3 regions of the Salinicoccus siamensis genome follow, and region 2 is predicted to be linked to each of the others. Evidence: predicted binding sites of a transcription regulator. Region 2 holds the regulator's gene; each other region holds the start of a gene.
The links. Region 2 encodes LexA, which represses DNA repair genes until DNA is damaged. Its sites were predicted from a motif close to CGAACATATGTTCG; they were not measured.

Region 1 (8,426 bases), 560 kb from region 2:
AAAAGTAATAACGAATAAAATACACTAAATTATTACTTTAAATTTTAAAAATTTCGTTTGTCAAAATAAGCTAGACAGTTCCTTTTCACCCATGTAACTCAAAAAGACTTCCAATGGTGTCCGGTAGTTCAATGATTTTCTCGGTATGTGGTTTCTTCTTGAAGCGACAGACGAGACAAATATCTGATCGACCGTGTTGAAATCCATGTCTTTGGGCAGTCCATCCTTTCTGAGCAGGCCATTGGAATGTTCATTCAATCCCCGTTGAGACGGTGTCCCTGGGTCGGCAAAGTAGATGGACAGATCGTTCTGGTTGCTCATCGATTGCCAGTTGGAGAATTCCTTACCACAGTCGAAAGTGATGGACTTGAACAGGTTTCTGGGCATCTCTTGACACCACGTATTGATGGCAGACTCGATTGCCTGTGCCGTCCGGCCTTCAGGCTTCAAGGTGATAATGACCTTAGACAGGCGTTCAACCAGCGTGATGACGGCACTCTTGTGGCGGACACCGACGATGGTATCTCCCTCGAGATGGCCGAATTCTTCATTGAACGCCGGGTAGTCAGTTGTTCTTTCAGAGATGTTTCGCCTGAAGGCCTGTCTGCCCCGGCGTTCCTGATGGCCATTTGGTTTTCGCTTGCCTTGCATCGGCAGTGTGGCTACATCAAAGGTTTTTCGTTTGAACATTCGATACAGTGTACGGCCCGAGCAGTCAATTGGCATCTCCTGCCGACCGACGATCACATCCGGTGTCCAGCCTTGCGCCACCTGCTTTTCAACATGTTTCTGCTGATCGGTCGGTAGAACAATCCGTTTTCTACCACACCGGCTTTTGTTTTCCTTATAGCGCCGATAATACTCCAGCGCAGTGTGCCCGTCCTTGAGATATGCGATGACATTATGGACCGTCTGACGGGCACGCCCAATCCGTTTCGCAATCTGTGAAGTCGGGGTCTCTTGATGGAAATAGGCTTCTATGATTACTAGCTCGTCCGTGGTAATATGGGTGTAGGTCATGCGTGATCACTCCTATGATTTTCTTTGGTCGGAAAACTCATTTTGAGTGTATCACGCGTGACCCTTTTTAGGTGTCTAGCTTAATTTTACAATCGGCGAAATTATAATATACAATCTAGGTTATATGACTGTATTAATAAGTCAATACAATTTGTAATATATTAACAAAATTTAAGCGAAGAATATAAATTGATTATGTTCCATTATCGTTCCAAAAAGCACAACAATATATGATAATGACTGATAAAAAACCAGCTTTAAAAGGGCGCCGTTGAGAAGTTTTGATAAACTATGATATTGAAGTCAAATCCCTCACTGTCCGTTAAAACTAATTGATATAGCAATGTTTAAAGCGGACATGTCTTCAATACGTGTCCGCTTTTTATTTTCCTCTATAAATTTTTCTTCATCATGTTTCCCTGAGCTGGCTTATGTTCATCGAGCGAATGGCTCTAAGTATAGTAGTATGCTTCGATATTCAGCAGAAGGGTTCAAGGTACAATTAAACTGTGAGATTAGATGTATCGAAAACCATATCAGCCCTGTCACTGTACTCAAAAATTATGAGCTGGCCTCAACCTCATTTATGTACATTTGCAAAATATTATTCTACTTGAATGAATTTCATAATTCCTAGCCCTTACAGGGCAAGGGTTTGAAAACTTAAAAAAGGAAGCACCTCCTCAAATCTTGTATAATGGTAGAGTTGTTAACACAACCATAAAAAGACTGGAGGGGCACTCCCTATGACCATTATACGTCAATCTAGTTTATTTAGCATTCAAGAACTATATGACATGGAACCTACCCAAAAATATGATGCAATTATTTCAGCAATTAATTTGGGGAAAATTTATCACAAAGTGACTAAAAGATCCCGATTTGGCGCACCGGAGGATCTTAATTACGCAGCCATGATTATTTCCCCCTTGTACGATACGTTGAACGAATCCCTACGATAAAGGATTTGGTAAGACGGCTGAACGACGACATTGCCTTTAAATTAAATTGCGGTTTCCTTGTTTCAGATAATGTGCCATCAGAGTCTTCTTATTCTCGCCTTGTCACCAAATTAATTGAGTCTAATATCCTAGAGGAAGAACGAGAAAATGTGATTCTACAAGCCATTGCCGAAGGCTTTATTACAGATGATACAGCCGCTGTTGATGCCACCCATTTTGAAGCGCGTGACCAGGCGCCACCAAAAGAAGAAAAGCACAAGCCTGAGCCCAAAAAACGTGGGCGTAAATCCAAAGAAGAACGCGAACAACGGCTGAAAGAACAAGATGAAAAGGAAGCGAACCTGCCTCTATATGAAAAGAAGATAGAAGCGCAACTAGATGTACCTTTGACTGAATTACGTGCCGAAGTTCCTCAAGACCCAAAATGGGGTGTGAAAAAGAACCCGGAAGGAAAAAATGCCTCTTGGTTTGGTTACAAGGGACCTCCCGCCATTGGTACATCAAGCCAATATATTTTACAAGCCCTTTTTTCTTCTGGAAATCTAAATAATGGTAAAGCAGCGATCCCGTTACTTAAAGGGATAGGGGAACGCCTGCAAATGCCTTCTTTGCACTATCAAACAATGGATGCTGGGTACGATTACGAACCAATATATGAACAAGTACACAGAATGGGACAACAATCTGTGATTGCTTATAACAAGCGGAATGAACCCGAACCCATCGGGTTCGATAAGCATTTTGCCCCTACTTGTTTTCGAGAACACTCTTATCGCTATGATAGTTTTGATGCAAAATACGAAACGCTAAAATATATAAGACCGAAAGAATGTAACGAATGTCCGCTGGCTAATGAAGGTATCTGTCAAAAGGTATACAAGGTTAAAATCACTCAGAACCTTCGGAAGTACACAGCGCCTGTCCGCGGTTCTAAGGCTTGGAAAACGATTTTCAAACGACGTACCGCTGTTGAACGAGTTAACGCATATTTAAAGGAATTTTTCAGTTAGACAACGTCCGCTATCGGACTGGAAAACGTGCCGAAATTCACTTTGACATGGCAACGCTGATTTATAATGCTTCAAAATTGGCAGCAGATCGTATCAATGGAAAATTAAACCAACAGCAAGCTGCATAATCGTTTTTAAAAATTATAATTTTTAATTCTGTTGGTCTTTGTAATTTTAAAATGAGCAATTATGAAATTGATTCACTTAGTATATTTTTTGTGATTCTATGCCTTTTCTGTAGTTGTTGCCGTGAGATTTGATAGAGGTAATGAAATGAGAAATTTATACGCTAATAGAATAACTTTGACTATAAAGAGATTAGTCATAGTATGTCTAATAGGCGACTTATGCTATAAGACAAATTATACATAAATTATTCCGGGAAATGGATATTCAATTATACGTGGCATTGTTCAACTTCTAGGTACAGTTAAAAGATGGCAAGGAGTCAGTCGCTATATTGCTTGGTTTAAACAAACAGAGTACTCGAGATGCGCCGTGCTGATTTAGACCATAGTAAAAGCCACTCATGAAGTGGCTTAATTTTATTCTTTCATTATTTCAATACGTTGCTTGTATTCTTCAGACACTATATCGTAATTCTCATCACTCAAACTCGGGATAATAATGTCTACCCATTCAATATCGTCCGCATCACTATTTCGCAGTAAAAAAGTTACGTCCCCTGTCGACTTAACAGCACCTAGCATTTCAGACTGTAAACCACTGTCCATTAACCACTCGCTCTCTATCTGTTCGCCCGTGCTTGTAATAAGTGTTGTCTGGTTAAGGTAAAAATCTCTTGGATCCTCCACAGTATTTTCGACTGTGTACTCGATAGTTATCATTTGTACTTCGTCTCCGAGTGAGTAACCCTCATCTTCAAAATACCATGCTGTATCTTCATCTAATTTCATGCCAAACACAACAGCGGAATTACGTGTAACAATTAGGCTACCTACTTCTTCAGTAACTTCTTCATCATTATATCCGTATATTTCTGTCAACCCATCCTCGCCGGCAAGTTCTTCGTTTGCTTCTGCAAGTGAACCCGGTTCCTCAACTTCATCAACCACTTCATCAATCTCGTCTTCAACTTCAGCAGCTTCTTCAGTAGTCTCTTCCCCAGTTGTTTCCTCAGTGACCTCTTCAGTTGGTTCGGATTTCTCAGTTTGCTCTTCTGTCGTTTCTTCAGCTACAGTTTCTTCTGACTGCTCTCCATCGGTTCCACAAGCACCGAGTAATAGTGCAGTGGCAAAGCCGCCAGTTAATAGATATTTTTTCATGATATGTAACCTCCTAGATTAAATTACATTTATTGTAACATAGGTTGCTTGTTGGCTAAGCGAGATTTCATCTATATGTTTTTTATAAAGTTTAAATATCAATTTTATTATCATTTAAGCATTGTTCGCTCAAACATATTTTGCTTATGCAACTTATATATCACAATCAAAACCTTAAGATTCAACTAAATAGAGTATATATAATTAAAAATACAGGCATGCCCATCTAAGGTATGCCTGTATTTTACAATGTGTTTATCTATATTGATTGGACGGGTTTTCGCCTTTTTCCAACTCTGCCTGATCTTCCACATCAGGGGCTCTTCCTTGTGTTTCAACATGTTTAGCAAGATCTTTTGATTTCTCATCTCTATAATCACTTTGTTTGGCCTGGGCTTTTTCCTTCATCTGTTCTTTCTGTCTTTTGCCTTCTTCTGCCTTCTGTTCTGCTACTTCTTTCATCCGTTCCTGTTGATTCTTATTTTCTTCTGACATGATCAAACACTCCTTTGTCTGTTCATTTATTTATTATTACCATATTATCCATGCTGTTAAACAATTACAGCATAATGAGATCAAATACGGGTAATTGAAAAGGGTATGTGAAGTATACTTCATCCATAATCTGGGTGTGGTCAAGGAGGATAAAATGGAAAGCCTGCTTACCTATATCATAAATAATTTTGGCTATATCGGCATCGCGTTTTTGATGGCTTTGGAAAATGTTTTTCCACCGATACCTTCTGAAGTCGTGCTGAGTTTCAGCGGGTTCACAACAACTGAATCAAACTTGAGCATGACTGGTGTTGTCGTTTCATCGACCATCGGTTCCGTCTTAGGTGCCATTGCATTATATTACTTCGGCATGTCTCAAGGCCAGAAGCGGATGGAAAATGCTGTCGACAAGTGGGGGCATATCTTCCGCCTCAATCAGGAAGATCTCCTTAAATACAATGATTGGTTCAGTAAATATGAAATAGGGGCGGTTCTTGTAAGCCGCTTCATCCCCGTGATGCGCAGCATCATATCGATTCCTGCAGGGATGGCACGAATGAACATCGTGCTGTTTCTTGCGTTGACCACTTTAGGGACCCTAATTTGGAATACTGTCCTTGTGTATCTCGGCGCTTCGGTCAGTGGCTCCTGGCAGACGATTGTCGGATATATGGATACCTACTCAAAGATCATGTATGGCATCCTGATTGCAGTGGCGCTCTTCCTCATCTTCATACTTATAGGAAGGAAAAGGAAATGATGATTTCATTGATTGATTCTCCATAGAAACCTTAAATATTTTAGTCAAAGGTATTTGCATGCGTATATTCAATCAGCATCTCCATACGTTGCATAGCCAAGTCGATTGGAACTTCAAAATAATTCGCAACATCCTGTGCTTCATATAATTTATGGCGCATAATCAGTTTTTCCGGCATCATCAGCAGCAATGCAAATTTCTCGGCCTCAGCTTCCTGCTTATAGTTGAACGCATGAGGCATTATCTGTTGATTGGTGCAATGGAGGAACATATGTCCAACTTCATGGCAAAACGATTGCCACATTTCAAAGGGATCGCCAACCTTAATGGCGATGATATCCACCCCCTGTTTATTATAATAAAAACTTGTATGGTCGTTATACATGATGTGTGCGGAAAACATGTAAGACAGGTGAGGGATGTTCAAATCCAAGTTATCTGTAATGCAAGTATCAGCCACTTCGTTGACGACTTTCTCAATTCTCATAAAATCCCCCTTAAGGAACGTATGTTCGATTTTATTCTAAAAAAATATCTGACCACCTGAAGCCTATGTGGTCAGTTTATTATTGTCTTTGAATACTGAAGTAGTTCCAAAACACTTTCCAGCGAGAACTAACCATTGTAGTTCGTGTAGAAAAAGCATTGCTTTTACCCATATTCACGATTATCTACGACAGAACGTTATTTCCCCTTGTTCTTCTTCTCAATCCAGAACTCCAACTGATCATTCAATAATTCCCTTAACTCCTGCTTGTCTGCTTCTGAAAGATTATCAAATCCTTCTTTATCAGAAAACATTAGAACGTCAGCTTCTTGCAGCGAGTTCGCTTTTTCTTTCCGATCATTTCCAAGCAGATAGTCGGTGGACACATCATGTAGTTTAGCTATCTTTACAAGCATTTCACTGTCAGGCTTTCGATGGCCATATTCATAGCTCGAATAAGTGCTGGTAGCTATGCTTAATCTACGCGCACTTTCAGCCTTGGTCCATCCCCTCTTTTCCCTAAGATGTATCAGACGGTCTCTATTCATGGCGCTCCCCGCTTTCCTAGATGTTGCTCACATGATAAGTATATGTCATTTACTCTAATAGAGAAAGTTATTTATACATAAAGAGTAATATATTCATTGACTTACTCACAAAGAGTATTATAATGAAAGTTATCAGGGCGCATATTTTAAGGTTTAAAAGTACATTGGTTGTATTATAAATCACAGCAATCAAATAAAAATTTTTGACTTAAAGTTACTCTTTAAGAGTAATATATTGGCTCTGAATTAAATCAAATCGAAGTGGAATATGCAGTAATCCAGAAAATAAGTCAACGCTGAACTGGCTGCTGAATGAATAACTGAAGAAATTAAGCAAGAAGAATGGGGATGATTGCATGACTGGTTGGATCAGTCTACACCGGTGTATAGAAGATCATTGGCTTTTCCAGGAAAAACGAAAATTCTCTAAGTTCGAAGCCTGGGTCGATTTACTGTTGATGGTCAATCATAAAGACAACAAAGTGATGTGTGATAATGAATTGATTCGAGTCGAAAGAGGACAAAGGATAACCAGTATGCGCCAGCTTGGAGAACGTTGGGGCTGGTCGAGAACGAAGGTTGATGGTTTTCTTAAATTATTGGAGAGCGATGGGATGATACTTACAGAAAAAGACACCAAAAAGACACTCCTGACCGTCATTAATTATGATGTTTATCAAAATGGAGATATACAGAAAAGACACCGGAAAGCATCTGAAAAGATACGAGAAGGACGCGCCGGGTACACGCAGGTGACACAAGGACGCACAAACAATAATGACGATAAGGTCAATAACGCATTAATAATGAACAATAATGATGATAACCCATATACATCCATGACTTATGACGCACGTGTCGGAAAGATATTTCAAGCATATGAATATTTTGGCTTCGGTGCAGTAACTGGTGCTTTAAATGCACAAGTGGAGGAGTGGTTAAAGAGGCATTCCCCAGAAATCATCATTGAGGCCATGAAAGAAACTTATGATGCAGGCAAAAAGCATCACAGTCATATCAACGGCATTCTATCCCGCTTTCAGGCTGACGGCTTAGATACTATAGAAAAGGTCAAAGCGGACAAACGGCGGTTTGAACGTGATAATCTAAAGCGCATGCAGCACTCTTACCAACGGAAGCAACGTGAGCAACCGGGTGAAGTGGCGCCATCATGGTTGAATGATGAGAACAGATCGAAATCTGGTGGGGCAACAGAGCCAATCAAGACGGCGGGCGAAGACCCTGAGATTCAAAAGATGATTACGGAATTCAGAAGCGGCGGATAGGTGAGATGACAAAAATAGTGTATGTACAATAACCAGAACTGATCATAAGAGAAGCGTTGAGCCATTACAAAGCTTGCTCGTATTTGAGAATGAAACGATATATAGAAGAGACGCAAGATGGTTGGTGGAGAAGTTCTTATGCTCCCAGCCACAATCAAACTTTAAAATGGGTGGAGTTGAATTATGAAATATACAACTGAAACATACTCGACAGAAAAGATTATGGACATGATCAATAGTTATCCGTATTATATCTCGAAAATAAAAGAATTGCGCGCGCAATATAACTCAGATGTAGGCGGTGGAGCGACTGCTCAATATGGCATCGAATCCGTTATGCCAAAAGCACAGGGCACAACCAGTGACCCCGTACACAATGAAGTGGAAAGACGGCTGAAGAGGGGGGCTGAACTATCTCGTCTTGAAGCGAGAGCACGATATATCCAAAATAGGTGGAGCCGTATTACAGATGAACGTATGGCGCTGGTCTTCAACCTAAGGCTTGATGGCATGACGTACCAAAGTATCGCGGAAGAGGTTGGGGTGTCAACGACACGCGTCTATCAGATCAT
Region 2 (8,426 bases):
TAGATAATATGTTGGTGATGAAATGATCAGAACAATGATGAATGGCAAGATCCATCGTGCAAAAGTGACAGAAGCAAACTTGAATTATGTCGGCAGCATCACAATCGATCCTGATTTCCTTGATGCAGCCAATATCCTCCCGAATGAGAAGGTCCAGATCGTCAATAACAATAACGGCGAGCGGATTGAAACGTACGTCATCGAAGGCAAGCGGGGCTCGCGTGAAATATGCTTGAATGGGGCAGCAGCCCGTAAGGTACAGGTTGGGGACACAGTCATCATCATCAGCTATGTTCAGCTGGATGACAGTGAATTGGAGACATTCAAGCCGAATGTCGTGCTGATGGGTGAGGATAATACAATTGTAGATGAGGCGTATTTCGAAGAGCGGCAAACCGAATATATTCCAAGATAAAGTAATTAGACGAAAGTTTAATTACTTTTTTTAAAATATACGCGGAGGGGAGGTGCCTGTATGATAAGAAAAGTGTTTATGATCGTAATCCTATACTTCGTTTGGATGTTTACAGCTCCTGTGCTGCAATCCTATGATTTTGAAGAAGGGATGGAGTTGTCCTACTTGCGTGGATGGCTTGAAGAGAACATTTATCCTTCTTATAATATGGATAAAATCCATCAGGTGAACAGCGACCAGACACAGGAAGTGGAGATTGCGCTCGACAATGAATATGATACTACCGGTAAAGAACATATCGGCTCGGAATATGAAGGAGAGTTCTACATTGAAAGTGAGCCAGGCGTGTTCCATATGGTATTGGTTAAAGATCAGAGGGTAGTCGGCGCCTATACAAACAGTGGGGACGTATCAGTCGAGACGATCAACATTGAAGGGTTGGAGAGGGAACAGGTCGACTCCATATATGGTACTCCGGAATCAACCATCAAGAAGGGATGGAAGCGGCTGCGTGTGGATAATGAAGAATATGCAGTCTATGATATTAATGGCACATACGTCTATTTCTTCTATGATCTTCACAAATCGGATCAGGTGAACGGTCTGCTTGTCGTCGATAAAGAGGCCTTTGGTGAAAGCAGCGCCCTTTATAATCATCCTGAACCGGCAGATAATTCCAAAATGAACCATCTACTCGTTAATGCAACCAGACAGGAATACGGTCTAGAACCTTTGTCCTGGGACGAAGCGGCTTCAAAAGCCGCGCTCGGACACAGCAGCGATATGGTTGAGAAGGATTACTTCAATCATGATTCCCCGGACGGCGTGACGTTGAAGAGTCGTTTGGAGTCAGCTGATGTATCGTACAGGATGGCAGGGGAGAATATCGCTATGGGGCATACTTCACCCATCTTCTCCCACCATAGCCTCATGAATTCGCCCCCGCACCGGGAGAACACATTGAAAGCCAGTTTTACACATCTGGGGGTCGGTACAGCATATAATGAAGAAAATGTGCCCTACTATACGGAAAATTATATAAGGAAGTAAAGAAGACGATTCTTTGGTCGTCTTTTTTATTTCATCAGGAATATCGGCTGGAACAGATTTCATATGCACCTTTCATGTCAAAGAAAAGGGCCCGGAATAATTGCTTGGAAGGTGACAAACTGCCCAGTTCTCTATACGTTGCTACTTGTTATATAGTGAAATATGCATCATATGGCCCTCTGTATTGACTCTATGGTCAAGTGACATACATTCTGTTCATCAGAATGGCTCCACATTGTTGAAGTACGAGTTCGAAATGCTATAATTTAAGTATTAATGCACTTGGGGGGGAGCGTGTATTGATGGCGATTAGATATCAATGGGGAGAGAAGGGGGACTCACATTGCATTGTCGACTATAGCCTTGGATGAAAACTTCAGAACGCAAAGACATAGCCGTAAAATTTTTTTGGGCGTCAATGATTCGGAGCGAAACCATATCACATGTGGTTACATAGTTGGACTGTTTTTTCATTATAGTGTATAGAAAGGCGTCTGCAATAATTTTTTATTTAGATGACCCTCCCATTCATGTATTGAGGATTAAATTTGCGAATAATGTTTCGTCTGCCGAAATAAAGGGAATATAAAGGAGCCGCCTTATATATTTAATATGGAATCATCTTTCCAGATCACCATCCTGAATCAAGCAAAAACGAGGGGATGCAATTGAAACATAAAACAGAGGATAAACAAACACAAGATCCAAAAGATATTTTAGAACAAATCAGAATCATACTTGATAGATAAAACATTCGAAACAAAGGATATTGACAGGATGGATACGGAAAGGCAAAAGGGCGCATCGTAAAGATGCGCCCTTTTATATATGAAATCCTTTAAAATGCACGGAACAGCCCGACGACTTTACCGAGGACAGCGACACTGTCCAAGATGATTGGTTCCATTGTCGTGTTTTCAGGCTGCAGCCTATAGTAGCCATTTTCCTTATAGAAACGTTTGACCGTTGCTTCATCGTCATCCGTCATTGCGACGATGATATCGCCATTATGGGCAATGTTCTGCTTGCGTACTATCACTCTGTCCCCATCATGGATGCCTGCATCGATCATGCTGTCCCCAGCTACATTGAGGAGGAATATCTCACTGTTGTGGTTCGCTGTGAAGTGTTCGGGGAGAGGGAAGTACTCATCGATATTCTCTACGGCAGTAATCGGCAGTCCGGCTGTAACCTTACCGAGGACCGGGACATGGATTACAGCACCATGGTTCTCGTTCTCTTCCGTGATGACTTCGATAGCCCTGGGCTTTGTCGGGTCCCTTTTGATGAAACCCTTTTCCTGCAGTTTAGCCAGATGGCCATGGACCGTTGAGCTCGATTGGAGCCCGACTGCATTGCCGATTTCCCTGACACTCGGCGGATAGCCTTTATCCTTCACTGTGGATTTGATGAATTGGTATATTTGTTTCTGCCTGTCTGTTAGCGCCTTCATAGTTATTACCTCCGCCTTATTGTTGTTTAAATTTTATCATATGAGAGGGCATCTTACAAACATTTGTTCGCTATCCATTGACCCGGAACAGGCGTTCTGTTACTATGTTTATACAAACATATGTTCTGGAGGTAGTAATGATGACATTGAAGGAATTTAAACTACTGGGTATGGTCTTTATATTTGTTTTCGCTGCTGGCCTCATTTTCATGTTGGATTCCCACAAGGAAGGGAATAGTAATTCTGAAGTTGTCTATATAGATGAGTACCAGGTCGTCACACATGACGATGCCCCCCTCCCTGTAGAGGAGACGGATCTATCGGCTGAAGAATACGCCGAGCGCAGCAATATGGAGCAGTTGATGGAAATGATTGGATTCATAAGATGACTTTAAAGTGTGAGAATGGTCTCACACTTTTTTTTATGGTAGATTATAAGAAAGTGGACAGGAGGGCTGCTATGTTAGACAAAGATAAGATTCAGCGGATCAATACGCTCGCTGCCAAAAAGAAGTCGGGCAGCATTACAGGGGAGGAACTCTCTGAACTGAAAGGTTTGAGGACAGAGTATCTTAAAAACTTCCGTTCCTCATTCAAGAAACAGGTGGAGAACACTAAAGTCATCGATCCTGAAGGCAATGATGTGACCCCTGAAAAAGTGAAGAAAATCCAAGCAGATAAAAATAAAAATTCATAAAGGAGTATGCGCAAATGACTTTTGATAAGACAGACCAACTGGCTATCAACACAATCCGCTCACTATCCATCGATGCGATCGAAAAGGCGGCTTCCGGCCACCCGGGCCTCCCTATGGGGGCCGCGCCGATGGCCTACACACTCTGGTCCCGCCATCTGAACTTCAACCCGAACTCAATGGACTGGTTCAACCGTGACCGTTTCGTATTGAGTGCGGGCCATGGGTCCATGTTGTTGTATAGTCTGCTGCACTTGAGCGGTTCGCTTGAAATGGAAGAGTTGAAGAATTTCAGGCAGTACGAGTCGAAGACGCCTGGGCACCCTGAATTCAAACATACCGAAGGAGTGGAAGTGACGACAGGACCATTGGGTCAAGGCTTCGCAATGAGTGTCGGTATGGCAATGGCTGAAAAGCACCTGGCAGCCCGCTTCAATAGGGATGGCTATGATGTGATGGACCACTACACTTATGTCATCGCGAGCGATGGTGATTTGATGGAGGGTGTCTCCCATGAAGCAGCATCACTGGCCGGTCACCTGGCGTTGGACAAACTGATTGTGCTTTATGACTCAAACGACATATCGCTTGATGGTGATCTCGACATGAGTTTCTCAGAAGATGTGGGCACACGTTTTAAAGGATATAACTGGCACTACATCAAAGTGGAGGATGGCAATGACTGCGATGCCATAGATAAAGCGATAAAGAATGCCAAGACATCAACTCGTCCGACACTTATCGAAGTGAAGACGATCATCGGCTACGGTTCCCCGAACAAGCAGGGCAAAAGTGCCTCACACGGTGCGCCGCTTGGTGAAGAGGAACGCAAGGCAGCTTTTGAATATTATGGTTTGGACCCGGAGAAGACATTCGATGTCGACCCGTCGGTCTATGAACGCTTCAGTGAAACGATGAAAACAAGAAGCAATGAAAAAGAAGAAGCCTGGAATGAAATGCTTAAAGGCTATAAAGAAGCACATCCAGAACTGCATGCTGAGTTCGAGGAGGCCGTCCACCACCGTCTGCAAGACGATTATGATAAGGATATGCCTTATTATGAAGCGGGCGAGGCGAAAGCCACACGTGCTGTTTCAAGCGATATGATACAGGCGCTCTCTGACTCCGTTCCGACATTGTTCGGTGGTGCTGCAGACCTCGCGAGCAGCAATAAGACCAATGTAAAGGATGAGGAGGATTTCGGTCCCGATAATTATGCCGGACGGAACATCTGGTTTGGCGTCAGGGAATTCGGCATGGCCGCTGCATTGAATGGCATGGCAGCACACGGCGGCCTCCGTCCTTACGGTGGTACGTTCTTCGTCTTCAGTGACTATTTGAAGCCAGCCATGCGTTTGAGCGCGCTGATGAAGCTGCCTGTAACTTACGTACTCACCCATGATTCAATCGCAGTAGGAGAAGACGGTCCGACGCATGAACCGGTAGAACAGCTTGCCGGTCTGCGCGCCATCCCGAACCTCAATACAATCAGACCGGCAGAAGGCAATGAAACACGTGCGGCCTGGAAGATAGCGATGGAAGCTGAAGATACACCGACGGCCCTTGTGCTGACACGTCAAAATGTCAAAACGATAGATGTGCCATACGATGTTGTTGAAGAAGGGGTCAAAAAAGGTGGATACCTGGCCTACGACGAAGGGGATGATGCGATCCTATTCGCTTCCGGAAGCGAGTTGCCACTGGCTGTCGATACGGCAGAACAGCTTAATGCACAAGGTGTAAAAGTGAAAGTCGCCTCCATCCCGAATATGCAGCAGTTCCTGAAGCAGGATGAAGCCTATATCGAAAGTGTACTGAACACGCACATCGAAAACCGGACCGCCATTGAAATGGCAGCCAGTCTGGGATGGCACCGTTTCATCGGCATGAAAGGCAAATTGCACACAATCGATACGTTCGGTGCGAGTGCGCCTGGCGACATAGTCGTCGAAAAATATGGATTTACCGTCGAACGGATCCTAGAGACGGTGATGGAGAAATAATCTGTTGAAAAACACCTGTTTTTAATGTAGACTTTATACTGTTCTACGAAGAAAGAGGTGAGCAGTTTGGCTACATGGATCTGGATACTGATTGTTATTGTTGCACTCATCGGTGGCGTTGCCCTTGGCTTTTTCCTGGCACGGAAATATATGATGGATTACCTCGAAAAGAATCCACCTATCAATGAAGAGATGCTCAGGATGATGATGATGCAGATGGGACAGAAACCTTCCCAGAAGAAAATCAATCAGATGATGACAATGATGAATCGCAGTGCCGATTCCAAATCAACAAAAGAGCGTATGAAAGCATCAAAAAAATAAAGATGAACCCTTCTCTATAGAAGGGTTTATTTTTTCACCCAAAATATTTCAATTTTCGAAATATATGGTAGAATTTAATTGCACTCAATTGAAGGGGGGATGGCATGAAAGTATTTAAAAAGTTGGGATGGTTCTTTAAAAGGGAACGAAAAAATTACACCGGCGGCATCATCATGCTGATACTCGTTGCATTGATGGAACTGGTGCCCCCGCAAGTCATAGGATGGGTCATCGACGGGATAAGGCAGGAGACGCTGACCGCGGAGATACTCGGACAATTCATCATTCTGCTTATAGTGGTGGCGATTTTGACATACATATTCAGATATTTTTGGCGCATCATGATCTTCGGTGCGAGTTATCGGCTGGGTAAAATTCTGCGTGCATCGCTCTACAATAAATATTCACAGATGAGCCCTGCGTTCTATCAGAAGAGGCGTACCGGGGACCTGATGGCCCATGCCACCAATGATATACAAGCAGTCCAGGCTACTGCCGGTGCCGGTATTCTGACCATTGCCGATTCACTGATCACCGGAGGGGCGGTGCTGGTGACGATGGCTGTTACAATCAGCCCCAAACTGACATTGATGGCGATGATTCCGTTACCTTTCATGGTGATATTAACGAGCTATTACGGCACACTCCTAAACCGCGGTTTCAAGAAGGCGCAGGCTGCCTTCAGCATGCTCAACGATAAGACTCAAGAAAGCATATCGGGCATCAAGGTGACCAAGACGTTCGGATATGAGTCGCATGACCAGGAAGACTTCAGGGTGTTGAGTGATGATGTCGTCGATAAAAATCTAAAAGTATCGAAAATCGATGCGCTGTTTGATCCGACGATAATGACAGTGATTGGGGCGAGTTACTTCATCTCCATATTTTTCGGGGCACGCATGGTGCTTGACGATGCAATCACCGTTGGACAGCTGGTGACATTCACAACCTACCTCGGCATGATGGTTTGGCCGCTCCTTGCGCTTGGGATGTTCTTCAACCTGATTCAAAGGGGGAGTGCCTCCTACGCGCGTATAGAGAAAATCATGGAGACGGAAAATGATATCGGGGAGGAGTATCTGATAGAAGATCAGCCTGAAGGTGACATTCACTTTGATATCGGCGCATTTAATTTTCCGGGGGAAGATGCAGGCGGCGTACGGGATGTGCGTTTTACGATCGAGAGAGGGGCGACGGTTGGTATAGTCGGACGTACCGGCTCTGGCAAAAGCGCGCTGCTTAGGCTCCTGCTCCGCGAGTTCGATACAGTCAATCCGGAAGATATCGTCTACGGCAGTCATCCGCTCAGAGATTATAACATCAGCAACCTGAGGGCGCAGTTCGGTTATGTGCCCCAAGACCATTTCCTCTTCTCCACGACGATCCGCAATAATATTGCGTTCAGTAATCCGGATATGGATGATGCCCTTATCCATGAGGCGGCGCGTCTCAGCCAGATACATGATGATATAGAAGCATTCACCTACGGCTACGAAACCGTTGTCGGGGAGCGTGGCGTATCATTATCCGGAGGACAGAAGCAGCGCATCTCCATTGCACGTGCACTGATTCTTGATCCTGAAGTGCTGATACTTGATGACTCATTATCAGCCGTTGATGCAGAAACCGAAGAGCGTATACTCGAGAGCCTGCAATCCAATCGTCGTGGTAAGACGAATATCATTACAGCACATCGCATGAGTGCTGTCAGCCATGCAGATCTGATCATCGTCATGGATGCCGGCACCATAACAGAGATGGGCACGCATGAAACGCTGATGGCGGAGCAGGGCTGGTATCACGACACCTATAACGCACAGGCGCTTCGTGAATCTCTGAAGAGTTCCTTGGAAGACATGGCGGAAGGGAGGCGGAATTAGATGGAGAATGACAAGTTGAATCTAACGTTCAATGATCAGAAGGATGTCCTGATCCGTCTGATGAAATATACGCTGCCCTTCAAAGGTGTGCTGACATTGGGATTCCTCATGCTTGCGGTATCCACTGCCACAGGTGTCGCAACACCTTATCTCGTCATGATTTTCATCGATGATTATTTGACGCCAGGCGTCTTTCCGGAGCAGGATATCATGTGGCTGATCATCCTTTTCGCCATTGTCCAGATACTCGGGGCAGTCACCACATACATGAACATCTACCTTTTTCAATATTTGGCGTTCAAGGTGATCCAGCAGCTGCGGATCGATGCATTTGAAAAGATTGGTCGCCTTGGCATGCGCTATTTCGATAAAGTGCCCGGAGGCAGCCTCGTCTCCCGCATCACAAATGATACGGAAGCCATCGTCGATATGTTCATCGGTGTACTGGCAACATTCCTCATGGCGATCTTCATGGTCATTTCAAGTTTTGTGATGATGTTCATCCTGGACGTCAAGTTGGCTTTGTTTGCACTGCTATTCATGCCCGTAATCGCTGTCATTTTGGCAGTATACCGTAAGTATTCAGCCAATTTCTTCTCCCATGCAC
Region 3 (8,426 bases), 370 kb from region 2:
GTAGTTGCCGAGTATCGAGCTATATGCAAACAGGAGGATGACAATCGCAATGAAGGTAGCGCCGAAGGCACCCATCTGCTCGCCCATCGCCGCCTGGGTCACTTGAATGCCCTGCTGTGCCTCTTCACCGTAACTCAAGTCCGTATACATCAATATGAGGATTGCGGTTGCTGTACAGACGATCATCGTATCGAAAAATACCCCGAGCGACTGGATGAGTCCCTGTTTGACAGGGTGGCTGACGGCTGCTGATGCTGCTGCGTTTGGTGCTGAACCCATCCCTGCTTCATTCGAGAATAAACCTCTTTGGAATCCATTCAATATCGCGGCACCGATTGCACCGCTGAACACTTCCCGGATGCCGAAGGCATTCTGGAATATATCTGTAAGCATCGGGATGACCCGGTCATAGTTGATGATGAGTATCACGAATATCACCCCCAGATATATAAGTGCCATAATCGGCACGATATATCCCGTGACATTGGCAATCCACCGTGCTCCTCCAAATATGACGATGGCCGCAAGTGCTGCGATGACGAGGCCAATGACCCACCGGTCTATGTTGAAGGCCTCTTCATAGGCATGCGCAATGGTATTGGCCTGCAATCCATTGAAGACAAAACCGAATGTGACCGTAATCAATACTGCAAAAAAGACGCCGAGCCACTTTTGGTTGAGTCCCTTCTCCATGTAGTATGCCGGCCCGCCGCGGAAACCACCGTCTTTATCCTCGACTTTGTAGACTTGCGCCAAAGTCGACTCGAAGAACGCTGTCGCTGCACCAAAAAATGCAATAACCCACATCCAGAAGACTGCGCCCGGCCCACCGAGCACGATTGCCGTGGCCACACCGGCGATGTTGCCGGTACCTACACGGGACGCTGCACTGATCGCAAATGCCTGGAAGGGAGCAATGCCCTTTCGACCGTCCGGCAATGTCTCCGCCTTCTCGGTAAGTACATTGAACATTTCCTTGAACCATCTGAATTGCACGAACTTTGAACTGATCGAGAAATATAAACCTGCAAGAATCAATAGTCCTATGAGGAAATCTCCCCATAAAAGATCATTACCAACTTCAATGACACTTTTGAACCAACCTGGTACTACTCCTTCATTTTCCATAAAGCACCTCCCAATATAAGTGATGTTATATTATTCTGATGGCTGCTTCAAGTCTAAATTTTTCACTTCATTCAAACATTTTTGAATTTCACCCGCTCCACTTCGCCGAATGTATCTTCATCGACAACGAACGATCCATTGGCGTAGCGGCCGCTGAGTCTGATTGATTTGGCATCCAATCTAAAGGCATCCTTTTCGGACTCAAGTGTGATTTCCACATTATCTTCGACAAGGTTAGCCGCTATAATGCGGTGGGGCTTTGATTTTATTTCCTTCAATAATGCGGTGCCGACTTGGGCTCTGGCGCCATTGTCGAACGCATCGAGACTTGTCCGTTTGACCGCTCCGCGCTGGGATACACTGACTATATAACGTTCAGTTGTAATGAGTCCGGCAAACGCCAGCTTGTCATCTGGCTTAAGTTGGATTGCTTTGACACCTTGTGCCTTCAAGCCGACAGGATTCACTTCAGATATCGGATACTTCAGCGACACGCCTTTTTCAGTCAACAGCAGAATCTCCTCTGTGTCTTTAGTAGCCACCATCACTGATGCCACCCGGTCATCCCCTTTCAGGCTGATGCCTGAAATTGGCCGTCTTATGCGGGAAGCTTCATAAAGCTCAAGGCCGGTCCGTTTTATCTGACCATTCTGCGTTACTGATATGATGTCCAGACCGGCATCGAATGCCTCGAAGGTGAAGGCAGCCACTGGAGATTCTTCAGACGCGATTTTGAAGCGGTTTGATAGGTGTTGTCCATTATCCTTCCACCGGATGTCTGACAGTTCATGCACTGGAATGATCATATAATTGCCGAGATTCGTAAAGACGACTAGGTTTTCCAGTGTGTGGGCTTGCCTGGCATACAAGACTTCGTCCGTTTCCTTCATACCAAGCTCTTCTGGCGTACTCGCCTGATAACTTCTCAAGCTCGTACGTTTCACATAGCCCTCACGGGTCAGTGACACCATCACATCTTCTTTGGGGACGAGCACTTCTTTTTCCAGTTCAATCGCTTCGATTTCATCTTCAATGACGGTTTTTCTCATGGAACCATATTGTTTACGGATGTCCCTCAGTTCTTTTTTAATGACTTTCAAGAGCTTTTTTTCATCTGCGATGATTTCACGCAGCTGGTTGATCGTATAATCAAGCTGACTGTGTTCCGTTTCAAGCTGGACGATGTCTGTATTCGTCAGGCGATATAGCTGGAGCATGACAATCGCTTCTGCCTGAGCATCGGTAAAGCCGAAAGATTCAACCAGGTTTTCCTTGGCGTTCCGTTTGTTGTTCGATTCCCTGATGACGCGGATGACATCATCGAGAATGGACAATGCCCGCATCAGGCCTTCTATGATGTGGATCCTCTTTTCCGCTTCCTGAAGCTCATAATTGGAACGGTTCAGAATGACTTCTTTCTGGTGCGCAATGTAGCTGTTTAGTATCTCTTTTAAGCCAAGCTGTTTTGGGGCACGATCGCTGATGGCCACCATATTGAAATTATAGGAGACTTGCAGATCGGTCTTTTTGTAGAAATAGTTTATGATCCCCTCGACGTTGGCTTCCTTCCTGACTTCAATGACGATCCGCAAGCCTTCACGGTCCGTCTCATCCCGCACTTCAAGAATGCCATCCACTTTGCGGTCCGCCCGCACTTCATCCAGCTTTTTGACGAGGTTCGCTTTATTCACCTCGTACGGCAGCTCCTCGATGATGATCTGCATGCGTCCGCTTCTTAACGTCTCAGTCCTGACTTTGCTTCGGACGACGATTCTCCCCCGGCCTGTTTCGTATGCCTTCTTCAATTCGTTTCTGCCTTGGACGATGCCACCTGTCGGAAAATCAGGCCCTTTGACGATATCAATCAGTTCGTCTGTCGAAACAGTCGGCTTATCGATGACCTTTAATGTCGCATCTATGACTTCCCCCAGATTATGTGGAGGGATATCAGTCGCATAGCCTGTCGATATGCCGGTCGAGCCATTGACAAGAAGGTTTGGGAACTTCGAAGGCAGCACCGTAGGCTCCACTTCTGTGTCATCGAAGTTATTGATGAACTGTACTGTATCTTTATTGATGTCCCGGAGCATTTCGTTGGATATTTCAGAAAGCCTCGCTTCCGTATAACGCATCGCCGCAGGGGGGTCTCCATCAACACTCCCTTTGTTGCCGTGGATGTCGATCAGTTCTTCTCGCATCTTCCATTCCTGGGACAGCCGGATCATGGCTTCATAGACACTTGAATCCCCGTGCGGATGGTAATTACCGATGACATTACCGACGGTTTTGGCACTTTTCCTGAATCCTTTCTCGGACGTATTCCCTTCCTTATACATGGCATAGAGTATACGCCGCTGAACCGGCTTCAGACCATCCCGCACATCTGGAATCGCACGGTCCTGTATGACATATTTACTGTAGCGTCCAAAACGGTCTCCGATTATATCTTCAAGCTGGAGCTGCTGAACATGATCAGTCATTCAAATCACCACTTTCACTCAGTTTAGTGCCATCTTTTTCGAGGATGCTGTCTGCATCTTCCAGCGTGAAGCTGACATTCGATTCAATCCATTTACGCCGCAATTCAACGTTATCACCCATAAGTGTCGTGACACGCTTGAGGGAGAGTGCTTCGTCCTCGACGCCGACTTGTATCAATGTTCTTGTCTCAGGATTCATGGTCGTCTCCCAGAGCTGTTCAGGCATCATTTCACCGAGCCCCTTGTAGCGCTGGAGCTCGATGCCTTTGCCCATGTCTTTTTGGGCCTCCAATAACTCATCCTCGGTCCACACGTAGCGGACGTCTTCTCTCTTCTTCGTCTTTTTCTTCAATTGGAAAAGTGGAGGCATTGCGATATAGATTTTGCCGGCATCAAACAGCGGTCGCATATAGTTGAAGAAGAATGTCAACAGCAACACTTGTATATGTGCACCGTCTGTATCCGCGTCCGTCATGATGACGATTTTATCGTAGTTTGTATCCTCCACCTTGAACTCGGTGCCGACACCGGCTCCGATGGTATGGATGATTGTATTTATTTCTTCATTCTTGAATATATCCTCAAACTTGGCCCGTTCAGTATTGATGACCTTGCCGCGGAGCGGGAGGATTGCCTGGAATCTTCGATCCCTGCCCTGTTTGGCGGACCCGCCGGCAGAATCCCCCTCCACCAGATACAACTCATTCTTTTTGGCGTTGCGGCTCTGTGCGGGTGTCAGTTTACCTGACAGCAAGGTGTCCCGCTTACGTTTCTTACCGTTACGCGCTTCTTCGCGCGCCTTTCTCGCAGTTTCGCGCACATTGCGCGCCTTCACAGCTTTTTTAACAAGTTGTGTGCTGAGCGTACCGTTTTCTTCAAAATAATAAGGCAAGTGTTCGCTTATCAGTGACTCCATCACATTTCTCGCTTCACTTGTCCCAAGCTTACTTTTTGTCTGGCCCTCGAATTGGAGCAAGTGCTCAGGAATCTTGATGGAGATGATGGCTGTGAGCCCCTCTCTGATATCGTTTCCTTCGAGATTTTTATCTTTATCCTTCAACTCATTGATTTTCCGGGCATATTCATTGAATGCCCGAGTAAAACCGGTTTTGAAGCCGACCTCATGTGTACCTCCGTCCTTCGTGCGGACATTGTTGACGAATGAGATGAGCGTTTCTGCGTACTGGTCATTATACTGGAAGCTCACCTCAGCCAAAATGCCATCGTATTCTCCTGAAAATACGACAACATCACCTATGGAATCCTTGCCTTCATTAAGGAATTCAATGAACGCCTTCAAGCCATCCTCATATTTGAAGACCTCTTCGACCGGTTCATCGGGCCGGTTATCTGCAACTGTAATTTCTAGCCCTTTTTCAAGGAAGGCCGACTCACGCATCCGCTCCATGATCGTTTCGAAGTGGAACGTGGTCCCACTCTGGAATATTTGGCGGTCGGGTTTGAAGGTGACTTCAGTTCCAGTTTCCTTGGTATTGCCTGTCACTTCTAGCGCACGATCGACTTTTCCGCCCTCTTTGAATGACATTTCATGTATTTTGCCATCGCGGAATATCCTGACCTTCACCCATTCACTCAGCGCATTGACTACAGAGGCTCCGACGCCGTGGAGGCCGCCTGAAGTTTTGTAGCCGCCGGACCCGAATTTCCCACCGGCGTGGAGCACGGTGAAGATGACTTCCGGTGTGGGCTTGCCAGAAGCATGCATGCCTGTTGGCATACCTCTTCCATTATCACGTACTGTAATGCTCTCATCAGGATTTATTTTAATGTTTATTGCGTCGCCGTAGCCATTGATGATTTCATCCACTGCATTATCTACCACTTCATAGACCAGGTGATGCAGGCCCCTGTAGTCGGTTGAGCCGACATACATGCCGGGGCGTTTTCTTACAGCATCCAGTCCTTCAAGTATTTGAATCGACTCATCTGTATAAGTATTCCGTTTCGTCAAATCAGATTTCCTCCCACAAACATACGTTCGTTATTTTTATCTCATGTTCTATTTTTATACAAAACTTAAATGATTGCAACCCTAATCGGTATACGACAATCATTGTAACACTATATAGTTTACATAATAATATTATAGTAAACTATATTTTATTATACCCATTTAAATTTATATGGTAAACTGTTAGTACCTGATAACAAAAGGGGATTTTAGATGGAAATCAATATGATGCTCCTTGTCTTCAGCTATCTCATAGGAGCAATTCCTTTTAGTCTTTTAATCGGCAAATGGTTTTATAAAATAAACCTAAGGGAGCACGGCAGTGGAAATATTGGAACTACAAACACTTTTAGGATCTTGGGAAAGAAAGCAGGCATAGTCGTCCTTTTATTGGATATGTTCAAAGGCGCACTTCCTGTTTTGATTGCCATACTGATCGATACGGAGATGCATGTCTTCATCCCTGGGCTTGCCGCAGCACTTGGCCATGTCTATTCCATCTTCCTGAAATTCAAAGGAGGTAAAGCTGTCGCGACAAGCGCAGGAGCAGTCTTGGCCTATAACCCTATTTTATTCATCATCCTGCTCACTGTTTTTCTCACTACTCTAAAATTGAGTAAGTATGTATCTCTTTCAAGCATCATCAGTGCCATCGTCTTCTTTATCTTGTCGATCGTCTTTCGGGATTATCTTCTTATTGCCTTTTCATTCATTATCATGGTGGTCATTGTCGTTAGACATTCGTCAAACATCAAGCGTATAATGGATGGTACAGAATCGAAGATTACATTCATGTAGCAGGAGGTGGCATCATGTTGGAAGTTACAGACCGTGCAGTTGATTGGATGAAAGATGAAATGGATCCTGATGAGGGTCAAGGTGTAAACGTTTATGTAAGGTACGGAGGCGATACGCAGCTGAAACAAGGCTTCTCGCCTGCACTCACTGTCGATCAGATTCCTCCGGACAGTAAAATATTCGAATATGAAGGGCTTCAAGTCTTCATCAAGGAAGCCGATTTGTGGTATTTTGAAGACGCTGAACTTCAGATTGATTCCGTGGACGAAGAAGTCATATTCAACCTTAAATAAAAAGCATCCCATCTCGAAGAGATGGGATGCTTTTATGTCTATAATCCTAGGATTTCAGTTTATTCCTAAGTACGAGCTGTAGGATGCCGCCGTTGCGGTAATAATCAACTTCAACATCAGAATCGAAGCGTGCTTTCACTTTGAATGCTACTTTCTCACCGGATTCTTTAGTTGCAGTGACATCAAGGACATCCCCAGGCATGACATTATCGTCTACTTGGATATCAAATGTCTCACTACCGTCCAGTCCAAGGGCTTCTGCATCTTCGCCATCTACAAATTGGAGTGGCAATACACCCATCATGACGAGGTTTGAACGGTGGATACGTTCATAGCTTGCTGCTATAACCGCTTCAACGCCGAGCAGATTCGTACCTTTGGCAGCCCAGTCGCGGCTTGAGCCCATGCCGTAGTCGTCTCCGGCAATGACTACAAGACCAGTGTTGTCTTCTTTGTATTTCATGGCTGCATCATAGATGCTCATCACTTCGCCTGTTGGCCAGTACGTTGTGAAGCCGCCTTCTTTACCTTGTCCGATCTGGTTGCGGATACGGATATTGGCGAATGTACCGCGCACCATCACTTCGTGGTTACCGCGTCGTGAACCGTAGGAGTTGAAATCGCGTGGTGAAACGCCTTGTTCAATCAACCATTTTCCGGCCGGCGTATCTTTACCGATCGCCCCTGCTGGTGAAATGTGGTCTGTTGTGACTGAGTCTCCGAATTTGCCAAGTACGCGCAGTCCATTCAGTGACTTTATGCTGTCTGGCTCTGTTGAGAGATTCTGGAAGAATGAAGGGTTTTGGATGTAGGTGGAATCTGGATTGAAATCATAGAGCGGCTCATCTGTTGTTTCAATGTTGTTCCAGATTTCGTTGGCATCAAATACTCTTTCATATTCTTTCCTGAAGAGTTCAGGACTGACGTTGCTCATGACTGCATCCTTCACTTCCTGAGTGGATGGCCAGATGTCTTTCATGAAGACGTCATTGCCTTCTTTATCTTTACCAAGCGGCTCATTGCGGAGGTCGATGTCTACTGTACCTGCAAGGGCATAGGCTACGACCAGCGGTGGTGAGGCCAGGTAGTTCGCTTTGACGAGCGGGTGTATGCGCCCTTCGAAGTTACGGTTACCGGACAGCACAGAACTTACAAGCAGATCGTTTTCTGTAATTGCTTCTGTGATTTCCGGAAGCAATGGTCCAGAGTTACCGATACATGTTGTACAACCATAACCGACAAGGTTGAACCCAAGTTGGTCGAGGTATTCCTGGAGGCCTGAGTCATCGAGATAGCCTGTCACGACTTTTGAACCAGGAGCCAATGATGTTTTTACGTATGAAGGGACTTCGAGGCCTTTTTCAACTGCTTTTTTGGCAACAAGGCCAGCACCAAGCATTACGTATGGGTTGGAAGTGTTTGTACATGAAGTGATTGCGGCAATGACCAGATCACCTGTTTTAATGTCTACATTCCTGCCATCTTTGAAATTGATGGTCGCTTTCTTGTCGAATTCCCCTTCTTCCATACCATGACCGTGGTTGCCGCTTTCAGCAGTTACGGATTTCCTGTACGAACCTTTCATATCAGACAAGTTGATAAGGTCTTGAGGACGCTTTGGTCCGGCAAGCGCTGGTTCCACAGTAGAAAGGTCAAGTTCCACTTCTTCGGAATATACTGGGTCGTTCTCCGGATTAAAGAACATATCATTTTCCTTGAGATATGCCCTTACAATCTCAATATGCTCTTCGCTGC

Region 1: a site for LexA is predicted at 6,035-6,048, ahead of ACZ5LF_RS04400 (ImmA/IrrE family metallo-endopeptidase). Genes of this name have one in related genera too.
Region 3: a site for LexA is predicted at 5,597-5,610, ahead of parE (DNA topoisomerase IV subunit B). Genes of this name have one in related genera too.

The regions. Positions count from the first base shown of each region.
Region 1 covers NZ_AP043765.1:825,563-833,988, forward strand. Annotated here, with positions in the region: gene ACZ5LF_RS04375 (IS30 family transposase) at 61-1,020, opposite strand; partial or broken gene ACZ5LF_RS04380 (transposase) at 1,767-3,120, shown strand; gene ACZ5LF_RS04385 (hypothetical protein) at 3,538-4,278, opposite strand; gene ACZ5LF_RS04390 (hypothetical protein) at 4,534-4,773, opposite strand; gene ACZ5LF_RS04395 (DedA family protein) at 4,928-5,533, shown strand; gene ACZ5LF_RS04400 (ImmA/IrrE family metallo-endopeptidase) at 5,574-6,020, opposite strand; gene ACZ5LF_RS04405 (helix-turn-helix domain-containing protein) at 6,218-6,568, opposite strand; gene ACZ5LF_RS04410 (DnaD domain-containing protein) at 6,925-7,854, shown strand; gene ACZ5LF_RS04415 (sigma factor-like helix-turn-helix DNA-binding protein) at 8,038-8,426, shown strand, end outside.
Region 2 covers NZ_AP043765.1:1,383,703-1,392,128, reverse strand. Annotated here, with positions in the region: gene panC (pantoate--beta-alanine ligase) at 1-26, shown strand, start outside; gene panD (aspartate 1-decarboxylase) at 23-415, shown strand; gene ACZ5LF_RS07225 (CAP domain-containing protein) at 476-1,465, shown strand; gene lexA (transcriptional repressor LexA) at 2,304-2,918, opposite strand; gene ACZ5LF_RS07215 (hypothetical protein) at 3,056-3,307, shown strand; gene ACZ5LF_RS07210 (DUF896 domain-containing protein) at 3,379-3,615, shown strand; gene tkt (transketolase) at 3,630-5,615, shown strand; gene ACZ5LF_RS07200 (YneF family protein) at 5,682-5,939, shown strand; gene ACZ5LF_RS07195 (ABC transporter transmembrane domain-containing protein) at 6,044-7,819, shown strand; gene ACZ5LF_RS07190 (ABC transporter ATP-binding protein) at 7,820-8,426, shown strand, end outside.
Region 3 covers NZ_AP043765.1:1,012,587-1,021,012, reverse strand. Annotated here, with positions in the region: gene ACZ5LF_RS05290 (alanine/glycine:cation symporter family protein) at 1-1,128, opposite strand, end outside; gene parC (DNA topoisomerase IV subunit A) at 1,200-3,608, opposite strand; gene parE (DNA topoisomerase IV subunit B) at 3,601-5,580, opposite strand; gene plsY (glycerol-3-phosphate 1-O-acyltransferase PlsY) at 5,794-6,378, shown strand; gene ACZ5LF_RS05270 (HesB/YadR/YfhF family protein) at 6,393-6,671, shown strand; gene acnA (aconitate hydratase AcnA) at 6,718-8,426, opposite strand, start outside.